3 regions of the Bacillus sp. N6 genome follow, and region 2 is predicted to be linked to each of the others. Evidence: a T-box and tRNA genes for the amino acid it is inferred to sense, from the RefSeq annotation. Region 2 holds a T-box; the other regions hold tRNA genes.
The links. The T-box of region 2 lies ahead of ileS (isoleucine--tRNA ligase). A T-box ahead of a tRNA ligase gene usually reads a tRNA of that ligase, here a tRNA-Ile.
Positions count from the first base shown of each region.

Region 1: it has a tRNA-Ile gene. The T-box ahead of ileS (isoleucine--tRNA ligase) is inferred to sense a tRNA for this amino acid. The anticodon was not compared.
Region 3: it has a tRNA-Ile gene. The T-box ahead of ileS (isoleucine--tRNA ligase) is inferred to sense a tRNA for this amino acid. The anticodon was not compared.

Region 1 is NZ_CM127843.1:4,754,162-4,758,589, forward strand. Features, by position in the region: gene ACUXVC_RS24520 (MFS transporter) at 227-1,450, shown strand; tRNA gene ACUXVC_RS24525 (tRNA-Glu) at 1,597-1,668, opposite strand; tRNA gene ACUXVC_RS24530 (tRNA-Ser) at 1,675-1,765, opposite strand; tRNA gene ACUXVC_RS24535 (tRNA-Asn) at 1,773-1,847, opposite strand; tRNA gene ACUXVC_RS24540 (tRNA-Ile) at 1,855-1,931, opposite strand; tRNA gene ACUXVC_RS24545 (tRNA-Gly) at 1,942-2,012, opposite strand; tRNA gene ACUXVC_RS24550 (tRNA-Lys) at 2,026-2,101, opposite strand; tRNA gene ACUXVC_RS24555 (tRNA-Thr) at 2,112-2,187, opposite strand; tRNA gene ACUXVC_RS24560 (tRNA-Phe) at 2,202-2,277, opposite strand; tRNA gene ACUXVC_RS24565 (tRNA-Asp) at 2,287-2,362, opposite strand; tRNA gene ACUXVC_RS24570 (tRNA-Met) at 2,366-2,442, opposite strand; tRNA gene ACUXVC_RS24575 (tRNA-Ser) at 2,471-2,563, opposite strand; tRNA gene ACUXVC_RS24580 (tRNA-Ile) at 2,581-2,657, opposite strand; tRNA gene ACUXVC_RS24585 (tRNA-Met) at 2,662-2,738, opposite strand; tRNA gene ACUXVC_RS24590 (tRNA-Ala) at 2,759-2,831, opposite strand; tRNA gene ACUXVC_RS24595 (tRNA-Pro) at 2,847-2,920, opposite strand; tRNA gene ACUXVC_RS24600 (tRNA-Arg) at 2,931-3,004, opposite strand; tRNA gene ACUXVC_RS24605 (tRNA-Leu) at 3,008-3,096, opposite strand; tRNA gene ACUXVC_RS24610 (tRNA-Gly) at 3,113-3,187, opposite strand; tRNA gene ACUXVC_RS24615 (tRNA-Leu) at 3,217-3,297, opposite strand; tRNA gene ACUXVC_RS24620 (tRNA-Lys) at 3,312-3,387, opposite strand; tRNA gene ACUXVC_RS24625 (tRNA-Thr) at 3,401-3,476, opposite strand; tRNA gene ACUXVC_RS24630 (tRNA-Val) at 3,481-3,556, opposite strand; rRNA gene rrf (5S ribosomal RNA) at 3,561-3,676, opposite strand; rRNA gene ACUXVC_RS24640 (23S ribosomal RNA) at 3,778-4,428, opposite strand, start outside.
Region 2 is NZ_CM127843.1:2,027,599-2,032,026, forward strand. Features, by position in the region: gene ACUXVC_RS10520 (bacteriocin-processing peptidase family protein) at 1-1,147, shown strand, start outside; T-box leader at 1,239-1,479, shown strand; gene ileS (isoleucine--tRNA ligase) at 1,534-4,428, shown strand, end outside.
Region 3 is NZ_CM127843.1:737,734-742,161, forward strand. Features, by position in the region: rRNA gene ACUXVC_RS03675 (23S ribosomal RNA) at 1-250, shown strand, start outside; rRNA gene rrf (5S ribosomal RNA) at 352-467, shown strand; tRNA gene ACUXVC_RS03685 (tRNA-Val) at 473-548, shown strand; tRNA gene ACUXVC_RS03690 (tRNA-Tyr) at 557-640, shown strand; tRNA gene ACUXVC_RS03695 (tRNA-Gln) at 652-726, shown strand; tRNA gene ACUXVC_RS03700 (tRNA-Lys) at 731-806, shown strand; tRNA gene ACUXVC_RS03705 (tRNA-Leu) at 822-902, shown strand; tRNA gene ACUXVC_RS03710 (tRNA-Gly) at 932-1,006, shown strand; tRNA gene ACUXVC_RS03715 (tRNA-Leu) at 1,023-1,111, shown strand; tRNA gene ACUXVC_RS03720 (tRNA-Arg) at 1,115-1,188, shown strand; tRNA gene ACUXVC_RS03725 (tRNA-Pro) at 1,199-1,272, shown strand; tRNA gene ACUXVC_RS03730 (tRNA-Ala) at 1,288-1,360, shown strand; tRNA gene ACUXVC_RS03735 (tRNA-Ser) at 1,381-1,473, shown strand; tRNA gene ACUXVC_RS03740 (tRNA-Ser) at 1,527-1,619, shown strand; tRNA gene ACUXVC_RS03745 (tRNA-Met) at 1,639-1,715, shown strand; tRNA gene ACUXVC_RS03750 (tRNA-Asp) at 1,719-1,794, shown strand; tRNA gene ACUXVC_RS03755 (tRNA-Phe) at 1,803-1,878, shown strand; tRNA gene ACUXVC_RS03760 (tRNA-Thr) at 1,888-1,960, shown strand; tRNA gene ACUXVC_RS03765 (tRNA-Trp) at 1,967-2,037, shown strand; tRNA gene ACUXVC_RS03770 (tRNA-Ile) at 2,048-2,124, shown strand; tRNA gene ACUXVC_RS03775 (tRNA-Asn) at 2,133-2,207, shown strand; tRNA gene ACUXVC_RS03780 (tRNA-Glu) at 2,209-2,280, shown strand; gene ACUXVC_RS03785 (CBS domain-containing protein) at 2,410-2,829, shown strand; gene ACUXVC_RS03790 (DUF3965 domain-containing protein) at 3,151-4,302, shown strand.

The sequences.
Region 1 (4,428 bases), 2.6 Mb from region 2:
TCTATCCAGAGATAAAACATTTCAATTGACATACGCACCGTATGTTAATATGATATTGACATACGGTGCGTATGTCAATTATTTCTAGCTTACAAGATAATATAACTTCTTACCTATATCCTACATTGACTCACTGTCCCTTTTTATAGAAGGTATTAATGAAACAGAGGAGGATTTAAAAGAATGAAGAATGTATATGCAAACGTCAAATACTTTGGTGATTATTATGTTTAATTCCTACCGTGAGATTTTCAGTGCTCCTGGTACAAAAGGATTCTCTTTAGCAGGGTTTATAGCTCGGATGCCCATATCAATGATGGGCATTGGTATTGTTACAATGTTATCTCAGTTACGTGGTGACTATTGGCTTGCTGGAGCTGTTGCAGCCACCTTTACATTATCATCTGCTTTACTAGCTCCTCATATTTCTCGGATGGCCGATCAATTAGGGCAATCTCGCATACTTCTTCCGACTACAGGTATCAGTGTTTTCTTTACGATCCTCTTACTTCTATGTACGAAATATGAAGCTCCTTATTGGACGCTATTTCTATCCGCCTTATGTGCAGGTTGTATGCCAAATATGTCAGCTATGGTACGTGCACGTTGGACTAAACTATACCGTGGATCCCATAAATTGCATACAGCATTTTCCTTTGAATCGGTCGTCGACGAAATTTGCTTCATAATTGGTCCTGTATTATCTGTCAGTTTAAGTGTTATGTTCTTCCCAGAAGCAGGGCCACTTTTATCATCTGTTTTTCTTACAATTGGGGTATGCCTATTCATCCTACAAAAAAGCACAGAACCACCTGTACACCCTGGCGACATTACAAACAAAGGAACAGTATTTAAAATTGGTTCTTTGCGAGTACTAGTATTCACACTCATTGCTATAGGTACTATCTTTGGCACAATAGATGTCGTTAGTGTAGCTTTTGCTGAACATCAAGGAAACGCAGTAACTGCTAGCTTTGTACTTTCTGTCTATGCAATCGGTTCATGCCTGGCAGGCCTTATTTTCGGTACTCTTAAACTCAATGCTCCACCCTATAATCAATTTTTAATAGCAGTCACACTTTCCATGATAACAATGCTGCCACTATTTTTCGTAAATACTATTGCTTGGCTAATAGTTATTGTCTTCTTTGCAGGACTATCTGTCGCTCCTACTATGATTATTACTATGGGGCTTGTGGAAAGAATCGTACCTGAATCAAAAATAACAGAAGGAATGACTTGGGCAATTACAGGACTTGGAATTGGAGTCTCCCTAGGATCAGCGATAGCTGGTTTAGTTATTGATAATTTTGGAGCTCGAGCAGGATTTAGTGTGGCTATTATAGCAGGAGGCCTTGCCTTCACTATTGCACTTTTAGGATACAAAACTCTTCACTTCGCATATAATCATGCTGTTATTAAACAAGATGGACATTCAATAGAGAGTTAAAACATGTTCAAAAAATAGGATTATCTCTTCTTATGCATGAGAAAAGGTAATCCTATTTTAAACTTATTATTTATAATCTGTCATAGCTTCTTCTATATCTATACACAACAAAAAAGAGATAGCAGTTTATGCTATCTCTTTTAGTATGACCCGTACGGGATTCGAACCCGTGTTACCGCCGTGAAAGGGCGGTGTCTTAACCACTTGACCAACGGGCCAATTACTGGCAGAGAAGAAGGGATTCGAACCCTCGCACCGCGTTCGCGATCTACTCCCTTAGCAGGGGAGCCCCTTGAGCCACTTGGGTACTTCTCTATAAATATGGCTCCGCAGGTAGGACTCGAACCTACGACCGATCGGTTAACAGCCGATAGCTCTACCACTGAGCTACTGCGGAACAATTATGGTGGGCCTAAATGGACTCGAACCATCGACCTCACGCTTATCAGGCGTGCGCTCTAACCAGCTGAGCTATAGGCCCATAATTGAAAAGCGGGTGAAGAGAATCGAACTCTCGACCAGAGCTTGGAAGGCTCTTGTTTTACCACTAAACTACACCCGCATTAAATTGAAAATGGTGAGCCATGAAGGATTCGAACCTTCGACCCTCTGATTAAAAGTCAGATGCTCTACCAACTGAGCTAATGGCTCATTTTGAAAGTGGTGCCGGCTAGAGGACTTGAACCCCCAACCTACTGATTACAAGTCAGTTGCTCTACCAATTGAGCTAAGCCGGCTTGCGACTTCAAAATGGTGGCTCGGGACGGAATCGAACCGCCGACACGAGGATTTTCAGTCCTCTGCTCTACCGACTGAGCTACCGAGCCTTATTAAAATGGCGGTCCCGACCGGGGTCGAACCGGCGATCTCCTGCGTGACAGGCAGGCATGTTAACCACTACACCACGGGACCATTTGGTTGCGGGGACAGGATTTGAACCTGCGACCTTCGGGTTATGAGCCCGACGAGCTACCGTACTGCTCCACCCCGCGATGATATAATATGTAATTTAAGAAAAAATGGAGGAGGTAGAGGGATTCGAACCCCCGCGCGACTCTCGCCGCCTGTCGGTTTTCAAGACCGATCCCTTCAGCCGAACTTGGGTATACCTCCGAGATATAAACCTTTAGTGGTGGACCTTGTAGGACTCGAACCTACGACCGGACGGTTATGAGCCGTCTGCTCTAACCAGCTGAGCTAAAGGTCCTTTATGGTAGCGGCGGAGGGGATCGAACCCCCGACCTCACGGGTATGAACCGTACGCTCTAGCCAGCTGAGCTACACCGCCATAAATGATATTAAAATAAGTGGAGCCTAGCGGGATCGAACCGCTGACCTCCTGCGTGCAAGGCAGGCGCTCTCCCAGCTGAGCTAAGGCCCCATGTTTTTGGGAATATCGGGAAGACAGGATTTGAACCTGCGACCCCCTGGTCCCAAACCAGGTGCTCTACCAAGCTGAGCCACTTCCCGTTAATAAAAGCGCGCCCGAGAGGAGTCGAACCCCTAACCTCTTGATCCGTAGTCAAACGCTCTATCCAATTGAGCTACGGGCGCATATGGTGCCGAGGGCGGGGGTCGAACCCGCACGGTGGTCACCCACCGCAGGATTTTAAGTCCTGTGCGTCTGCCTGTTCCGCCACCCCGGCATGTCATATTGAAAATTGGAGCGGAAGACGGGATTCGAACCCGCGACCCCAACCTTGGCAAGGTTGTATTCTACCACTGAACTACTTCCGCAAGACATGTTTGAGATATTTTATTAAAAGTGCGGGTGAAGGGAGTCGAACCCCCACGCCAAAGGCGCTAGATCCTAAGTCTAGTGCGTCTGCCAATTCCGCCACACCCGCATATTTCATTAAAATGGTGAGCCATGAAGGATTCGAACCTTCGACCCTCTGATTAAAAGTCAGATGCTCTACCAACTGAGCTAATGGCTCTCAAAATTAAAACTGGTGCCGACTAGAGGACTTGAACCCCCAACCTACTGATTACAAGTCAGTTGCTCTACCAATTGAGCTAAGTCGGCTAAATGGTGGAGGATGACGGGATCGAACCGCCGACCCCCTGCTTGTAAGGCAGGTGCTCTCCCAGCTGAGCTAATCCTCCGTTTGCCTGGCAACGTCCTACTCTCACAGGGACAAGGTCCCAACTACCATCGGCGCTAGAGAGCTTAACTTCCGTGTTCGGTATGGGAACGGGTGTGACCTCTCTGCCATCATTACCAGACTGTATTCATTTAAGACAAGAATTATTGTAACTCATTTAACTTCTAAAGTCAACAAGTTTTTTATATTCTTTCAAAACTAGATAACATTGCTTCATATTATATGGTTAAGTCCTCGATCTATTAGTATTCGTCAGCTCCACATGTCACCATGCTTCCACCTCGAACCTATCAACCTGATCATCTTTCAGGGATCTTACTAGCTTACGCTATGGGAAATCTCATCTTGAGGGGGGCTTCATGCTTAGATGCTTTCAGCACTTATCCCTTCCGCACATAGCTACCCAGCTATGCCCTTGGCAGAACAACTGGTACACCAGCGGTGCGTCCATCCCGGTCCTCTCGTACTAAGGACAGCTCCTCTCAAATTTCCTACGCCCACGACGGATAGGGACCGAACTGTCTCACGACGTTCTGAACCCAGCTCGCGTACCGCTTTAATGGGCGAACAGCCCAACCCTTGGGACCGACTACAGCCCCAGGATGCGATGAGCCGACATCGAGGTGCCAAACCTCCCCGTCGATGTGGACTCTTGGGGGAGATAAGCCTGTTATCCCCGGGGTAGCTTTTATCCGTTGAGCGATGGCCCTTCCATGCGGAACCACCGGATCACTAAGCCCGACTTTCGTCCCTGCTCGACTTGTAGGTCTCGCAGTCAAGCTCCCTTATGCCTTTGCACTCTACGAATGATTTCCAACCATTCTGAGGGAACCTTTGGGCGCCTCCGTTACACTTTAGGAGGCGACCGCCCCA
Region 2 (4,428 bases):
TGTGTACGGAGCGATGAATGAAATAGATAAAGAACAAGCACAGATTGAATACGCGCTACAATTAGATGGTGAGCATATAGAAGTTCTATATCATTATGCAAAAGTATTAGTGAAAAAAAGAAATGTAAAAGCAATTGAAATTGCAATGAAAGTAATACAAAAAGATTTTGATAATGAACGTATATTTGATGTTTATGTAAAAGCAGTAGAGCAGCATAAAAAATTGTCTAACATACGAGATTTTCTTCATACGTTAAAGGTGAAAAAAGCAGAAAGAAGTGCAGCATTCATGTATGCTGCAGCTGCGGTTACGGAAATATGGATTGAACGCCAGCTGCATGAACAACCAAAACGATCTATCATTACGAGAGCTTTTTATCGTATGAAAAATCGTGCCAAAGAAATTTCAATGGTTACTATGATAATTGATTTATATGAAATCTCTTTAAAGTTAAATCCGAAAAATAGTATGGCAGCACAGCGATTTGCGCTATTTTATGAGAATGTAGAGATGAATAAAGAAGCAATAGAGATTCTGCACACGTCACTAGAAAATAGATGGGATTATGAAGTAGCGAAGCAACTTGTAAATCTTTTCGTTGAGTGCGGGGAAGAAGATATGTTAAGAGATGCTTTGGAATTAACGAAGCAAATGGTTCGAGAACTACCAGATGATTATGATACTCTTCTTCTGCAAGCACAAGTATTCTTTAAAGCAGGAGAAGAAAGAAAAGCAGAAAAGATTACCTTACAATTAACGGAGCAAACACCGTTCGTAAGTAGAGCATTTCTTGCTTTAGGAGAAATGTATCAAAGTCAAGAAAGGTTTGAAGAGGCAATTCATGTATTAGAAAATGCTTCTATACATCATCCAAATGAAACAGCAATTCTCCTTTCTTTAGCGTCTTCATATCATGGTGCCGGCCAAACACTAAAGGCAGAAAAAATAGCAAATGAAGTATTAACAATGGATGCAAATGATTTGTTAGCAAGATATGATCGTGCTTGTTATTTAGCACAGTTAAATAGAAATGAAGAGGCGAAGGAAGAGCTTGAAATTGTCCTTCGTGAGGATGAATCGGGATTCTTTGCTGAACTTATTGAGGATGATGAAAATTTAGCAGCATTGCGAGAATTTGAAAAGTAATTGTATAAGAATAGGGGAAAAGATAAGGATATATTTTGAATTAGTTGACAATTAGTTGTCAAATGGCATAAAATAACTTTTAACAAAGTATACAAATCTGAAGACGAGAAAGAGTAAAATAGTGAACTGTTCTCCAGAGAGCCGGTATATTGCTGAAAGCCGGTGGGCAGACGTTATTTGAAAATCATCTCCGAGGAGCCGAGGCTGAAAGTGAGTAAGCCCGGACGGATGTCTACCGTTACAAAGAACACGTATGATAGTACGTTGCTAAGCGCTATTAGTGAAAAAGCTAATAGAATTAGGGTGGTAACGCGGGTAAACCCGTCCCTACTTCATAGGGACGGGTTTTTTGTGTGCTTTTAAAACATTCAAAGGAGTGATTGTAGATGAAGAAAGTAGATGTAAAAGAGTCAGCTGTAGGGAGAGAAATACGTATTCGTAAGCAGTGGAACGAACAAAGCATTTTTGAACAATCAATTCAGAATCGAGAAGGCGCGCAATCGTTTGTGTTTTATGAAGGACCACCAACGGCGAACGGTTTACCACACGTCGGCCATGCACTTGGTCGGGCAATTAAAGATTTAGTAGCAAGATATAAAACGATGGCTGGTTATAAAGTAGTAAGAAAAGCAGGATGGGATACACATGGTTTACCTGTAGAACTAGGTGTTGAGAAGCAACTTGGTATTTCTGGTAAACATGAGATCGAAGAATATGGCATTGAACCATTTATTCAAAAGTGTAAAGAGAGTGTTTTCACATATGAAAAGCAGTGGCGTGAATTCACTGAAAGTATTGGTTATTGGGTAGATATGGATGATCCATATGTAACTTTAAAGAATTCATATATCGAAAGTGTATGGCATATTTTGGGGACAATCCATGAAAAAGGATTGTTATATAAAGGACATAGAGTTTCACCATACTGTCCAAGCTGCCAAACCTCATTGAGCTCACATGAGGTTGCACAAGGGTATAAAACAGTAAAAGATTTAAGTGCAACTGTGAAGTTTAAAGTGAAAGATAGTGAAAATGAGTATTTCTTAGGTTGGACAACAACGCCTTGGACACTTCCAGCAAACGTAGCGCTTGCTGTACATCCAAATATGGAATATGTTAAAGCAAAACAAGAAGGTCATGTATACATTGTTGCGAAAGAACGTGTACAAGAAGTATTAAAAGAAAACTATGAAGTATTATCTGTTCATAAAGGCGAAGAATTATTAAACACATCTTATACAGCGCCATTTCCGATGAAAGAAGTCACAAATGGTTACCGCGTTATCGCAGCAGAGTTTGTAACGGCAGATAGTGGTACAGGACTTGTTCATATTGCTCCAGCATATGGAGAGGACGATTATAGAGTTGTTCAAAGTGAAGGATTGTCATTCTTGCACGTTGTAGATGAAAAAGGTGAGTATACAGAAGCGGTACCATTTTTGAAAGGTAAATTTGTAAAAGATTGTGATGTGGATATCGTTCGTTATTTAGCGAAGGAAGGTTTACTGTATCATAAAGAAAAATATGAACATAGCTATCCGCATTGCTGGCGTTGTGATTCACCACTACTTTATTATGCAGGAGAAAGTTGGTTAATCCGAACAACTGCAATTAAAGATACATTTTTACAAAATAATGATTCAGTTACTTGGTATCCGGATCATATGAAACATGGACGATTTGGTAAGTTTTTAGAAAATATGGTGGACTGGAATATTAGCCGAAATAGATATTGGGGAACGCCATTAAACGTATGGGAATGTGAAAGTTGTGATCATCAGTTTGCGCCGAAAAGCATTGCCGAATTAAGAAAGCATAGTACGAAAGAAACACCGGAAGATTTAGAATTGCATAAGCCTTATGTAGATGAAGTGCAAGTCCGCTGCGAAAAATGCGAAGGCACAATGAATCGTACACCAGAAGTGATTGATGTTTGGTTTGATAGTGGTTCTATGCCATTTGCACAATATCATTACCCATTTGAAAATAAAGAGTTATTTGAAGAGCAGTTTCCAGCGGATGTTATTGCAGAAGGAATTGATCAAACACGCGGCTGGTTTTATAGTTTATTAGCAGTATCAGCACTATATACAGGAAAAGTACCGTATAAACGAGTGTTATCACTAGGGCATGTTTTAGATGAAGAAGGGCAGAAAATGTCTAAAAGCAAAGGAAATGCACTAGATCCAGTTGATTTAGTAGATAAGTTTGGTGCAGATGCGCTAAGATGGGCTTTACTTGTTGATAGTGCCCCGTGGAATGCGAAGCGTTTTTCTGAAAGAACAGTACTGGAAGCGAAATCTAAATTTGTAGATACATTAGTCAATGTGTATAGCTTCTACGTTTTATATGCAAATTTAGATGAGTATAACCCGAAAGAAACGTATGATGTAAAGCGTACGAAATTAGACGAATGGGTATTATCAAGATTGCATAGTACAACGAAAAAAGTGAGAACAGCACTTGATGATTATCAATTTACGAATGCAGCTCGTGAAATTGCAGTACTTGTAGATGAAGTGAGTAACTGGTATGTAAGACGCTCACGTAATCGTTTCTGGGAATCTGGTATGAGCGCTGAAAAAGCTGCTGCGTATGAGACACTTCATGAAGTACTTGTAACAATTAGTAAATTAATTGCACCATTCACACCGTTTGTCGCGGAAGACATTCATCTTAATTTAGAAGGAAGTAGCGTTCATTTAGCTGATTATCCAGTTGTAAATGAATCACTACTTCAGCCGAAATTAGAAACGGAAATGGATGCTGTTTTACAAGTTGTTGAACTTGGAAGAAGTAACCGTAATCAGCATTCTTTAAAAGTAAAACAGCCGCTAGCAGAACTTGTATTACTTGAGCATAACGAGAATGATATGGATTGGGAATCTTATCGTGATATCGTTATGGATGAGTTAAATGTAAAAGCGTTCCATGTTGAACTCGATGAAACAAAATACACATCATATCAATTGAAGCTCAATTTTAAAACAGCGGGGCCGAAATTCGGTAAAAATGTGAATGCAGTGAATGGTTGGCTAAAACAATTATCACAAGAAGAAGTACAAAACTTTGTATCAACAGAAAGAGCAGTTTACGAAGCAACACCAGGAGAAAAAGTAGTTGTAACTGCTGAAGATGTGTTAGTTGAGAAAGTTGCAAAATCAGGATTCTCTAATACGACTAACGGACAATATACGGTTATGTTAGATACGAATGTAACGGAAGAATTGTTACAAGAAGGAGTAGCGCGTGAATTCATTCGTGCGGTTCAAGAATATCGT
Region 3 (4,428 bases), 1.3 Mb from region 2:
CCTTAGTACGAGAGGACCGGGATGGACGCACCGCTGGTGTACCAGTTGTTCTGCCAAGGGCATAGCTGGGTAGCTATGTGCGGAAGGGATAAGTGCTGAAAGCATCTAAGCATGAAGCCCCCCTCAAGATGAGATTTCCCATAGCGTAAGCTAGTAAGATCCCTGAAAGATGATCAGGTTGATAGGTTCGAGGTGGAAGCATGGTGACATGTGGAGCTGACGAATACTAATAGATCGAGGACTTAACCATATAATATGAAGCAATGTTATCTAGTTTTGAAAGAATATAAAAAACTTGTTGACTTTTAAAAGCAAATGAGTTAAAATGATTCTTGTCTTAAATGAATACAGTCTGGTAATGATGGCAGAGAGGTCACACCCGTTCCCATACCGAACACGGAAGTTAAGCTCTCTAGCGCCGATGGTAGTTGGGACCTTGTCCCTGTGAGAGTAGGACGTTGCCAGGCAAAATGGAGGATTAGCTCAGCTGGGAGAGCACCTGCCTTACAAGCAGGGGGTCGGCGGTTCGATCCCGTCATCCTCCACCATATATGTCGGAGGGGTAGCGAAGTGGCTAAACGCGGCGGACTGTAAATCCGCTCCTTCGGGTTCGGCAGTTCGAATCTGCCCCCCTCCACCATTCTTAATTAATGGGCTATAGCCAAGCGGTAAGGCAACGGACTTTGACTCCGTCATGCGCTGGTTCGAATCCAGCTAGCCCAGCCATTAAGAGCCATTAGCTCAGTTGGTAGAGCATCTGACTTTTAATCAGAGGGTCGAAGGTTCGAATCCTTCATGGCTCACCATTTTTAATAAAACATGCGGGTGTGGCGGAATTGGCAGACGCACTAGACTTAGGATCTAGCGCCTTTGGCGTGGGGGTTCGACTCCCTTCACCCGCACTTTTAATAAAATAACTCATACATGTCTTGCGGAAGTAGTTCAGTGGTAGAATACAACCTTGCCAAGGTTGGGGTCGCGGGTTCGAATCCCGTCTTCCGCTCCAATTTTCAATATGACATGCCGGGGTGGCGGAACAGGCAGACGCACAGGACTTAAAATCCTGCGGTGGGTGACCACCGTGCGGGTTCGACCCCCGCCCTCGGCACCATATGCGCCCGTAGCTCAATTGGATAGAGCGTTTGACTACGGATCAAGAGGTTAGGGGTTCGACTCCTCTCGGGCGCGCTTTTATTAACGGGAAGTGGCTCAGCTTGGTAGAGCACCTGGTTTGGGACCAGGGGGTCGCAGGTTCAAATCCTGTCTTCCCGATATTCCATAAAACATGGGGCCTTAGCTCAGCTGGGAGAGCGCCTGCCTTGCACGCAGGAGGTCAGCGGTTCGATCCCGCTAGGCTCCACTTTATTTAATATATGTCTCGGAGGTATACCCAAGTTCGGCTGAAGGGATCGGTCTTGAAAACCGACAGGCGGTGAGAATCGCGCGGGGGTTCGAATCCCTCTACCTCCTCCATTTTTAAAAATGGTTTAGACATATAATAATAAAATATTTATTTTTTCCTTCATGGAGGTATACCCAAGTTCGGCTGAAGGGATCGGTCTTGAAAACCGACAGGCGGCGAGAGTCGCGCGGGGGTTCGAATCCCTCTACCTCCTCCATTTTTTAATTTAATATTGTCGCGGGGTGGAGCAGCACGGTAGCTCGTCGGGCTCATAACCCGAAGGTCGCAGGTTCAAATCCTGTCCCCGCAACCAAATGGTCCCGTGGTGTAGTGGTTAACATGCCTGCCTGTCACGCAGGAGATCGCCGGTTCGACCCCGGTCGGGACCGCCATTTATGTTGGCTCGGTAGCTCAGTCGGTAGAGCAGAGGACTGAAAATCCTCGTGTCGGCGGTTCGATTCCGTCCCGAGCCACCATTTTTTTATGCCGGCTTAGCTCAATTGGTAGAGCAACTGACTTGTAATCAGTAGGTTGGGGGTTCAAGTCCTCTAGCCGGCATCATTTAGGGGCATAGTTTAAAGGTAGAACTGAGGTCTCCAAAACCTCCAGTGTGGGTTCGATTCCTACTGCCCCTGTAAAGTATATGGGCCTATAGCTCAGCTGGTTAGAGCGCACGCCTGATAAGCGTGAGGTCGATGGTTCGAGTCCATTTAGGCCCACCATATATTATTCCGCAGTAGCTCAGTGGTAGAGCTATCGGCTGTTAACCGATCGGTCGTAGGTTCGAGTCCTACCTGCGGAGCCATGGCCCGTTGGTCAAGTGGTTAAGACACCGCCCTTTCACGGCGGTAACACGGGTTCGAATCCCGTACGGGTCATACAAAAAAGAGTCAGCATTATGCTGGCTCTTTTTTATTTTGTTGATCCTTTTTATCATTTTACTTTCCAGAAATAAATAAAGGAATTTTGGAAAAGCTATGGTATGTATAAAAAGGAGGAAATAAATAATGACACGAGTTAGAGACTTAATGAGTACCCATATTGTACATTGTACACCGCTAGACAATGTATATGAGGCAGCTGTAAAAATGAAGGAAGAATCGGTTGGGTTAATTCCTGTTGTTGAAAATGAGCAAGTTGTTGGGCTTGTTACTGATCGAGATTTAGTTGTTCGAGGGATTGCTGAAAAACATCCTGGATCTAATAAAATTACAAATGTAATGACAACAAATATTATCTCAGTTTCTCCAAATGATTCTATTGAAAAAGCTACAGAGCTAATGGCACAGTATCAAATTAGACGGTTACCAGTAGTTGATAGTGGTCAGCTTATTGGCATGTTAGCACTAGGAGATTTAGCTATAAGGGAATCGGCAGATGATCAAGCTGGATTTGCCTTGAGCGAAATCTCAGAGCGTACAGAGTAAATTGAAACTTTAATTAACCGAGATTTTAATGGTCACTCATAAAGAGCTAAATTATATATAAAGTTCAGATGCATTATTCTAGTATATATGGATTAAACTAATATGTTAGCGTGATGTATCTGAGACATTATATAATAAGGATATGGTTAATAATTTCCACAGTTTTTTTAAATTTGTTATTCTTCATTTTTAATAAGAGAAAAGATGATATACTGATAGATATAAGTATTATGAGGGATTTTGAATATAACAATATTAATTTTTAGTGGTACGATAATAAATTAATATTTCCTACATAGATGAAAAGGGAAGGGGAATTATATGAAGGCTGTACAGGGCGATCCAAATTGGAATTTGGTTACAGATACATATATAGAACCAAATAATTTCGCTGAATTATTTTCTTTGCTTGTACCTTGTCACCCAAAAGGTGAGGGGAAAGAACGAACTATATTAGTATGGAAAGAGAAAGAATTTTATAAAGAAGAAAATTTAGCGGCATTTATCGTATATGGCATGAATAAAGTAAAGAATTTACCGCAGTTTCATAAAGATGAAATTCCAACTTTAGTGCGTATTCTTCGCTTATGCCAAGAGATTGGTTGGTATGAAGAGGCAAATGCTTTTATGATAGCACAAGGATTAGCTGAGTTTGTTCATACTTCATTGGAATATGAAACATGGGATCTTTTGACGCAATCAGTTGCTTTAAACTATTTAATTATTAAATATCGTATAGGTGAATTGACAGATAGGGATATTGAAATTTGGGATAGAGTTAAATTTAATGAGAAATGTATAACCGATTGTAAACATTTATTATCTCATAAAGAAGTATTGGAATTTACATTCTTTTATATGTGTAAGAGAGCGAAATCATTATCAAAAGAGCAATTAAATAGTGATATGATGAGTTTAGCAATGTATTGTAATACTTTCGTATATGATTTATATACACATGATTTATTACGGAAATATCGTAAGTGTACAGATTTCCTATCATATTATGGACCTAGTCAGGCAGTTTTAGCATGTCAAAGAGCTGTATTATCTCAAATTTCCGATCGCTTAGACCCATTAAAGACAACACATGTAGATGATTATTTATATGTAATGAAAGAAATGATGGAGCATATGACGATAGGAGTAATGGATCGATACGGTCATTTTATTGGAAAGCTACTATCTTATGTGCCATTTTTCGAGATGATACAAGTTCCACAGCATGCATATTATTGTGAAGAATTACTGTATATTTGTAAGGGCATTGAATATAAAGAAGAAACACTACGCAATTATATATTTATACAATTACATGATTGTTTACCATCATTCTTTAGGCTATTTCTTAAAAATAAGCGTTACGCAACGATTCATGATATTCTTTTCTATTGGTGCGATGACGAACAACGAATGAGCTTAGAGAAAAAATATAATCTGAGCTTTATTTATGAAAAATATGCTTGTGGATAAACAATATTTTCGATATGAAAAATTAATATAAATTAAAAAGGATCTCCAGTTTATGTGAGATCCTTTTTTGTTAGTAAAACAAGGAGAAAGTGATTAAAACAAGAAACAACATTCCATATAGGAGAA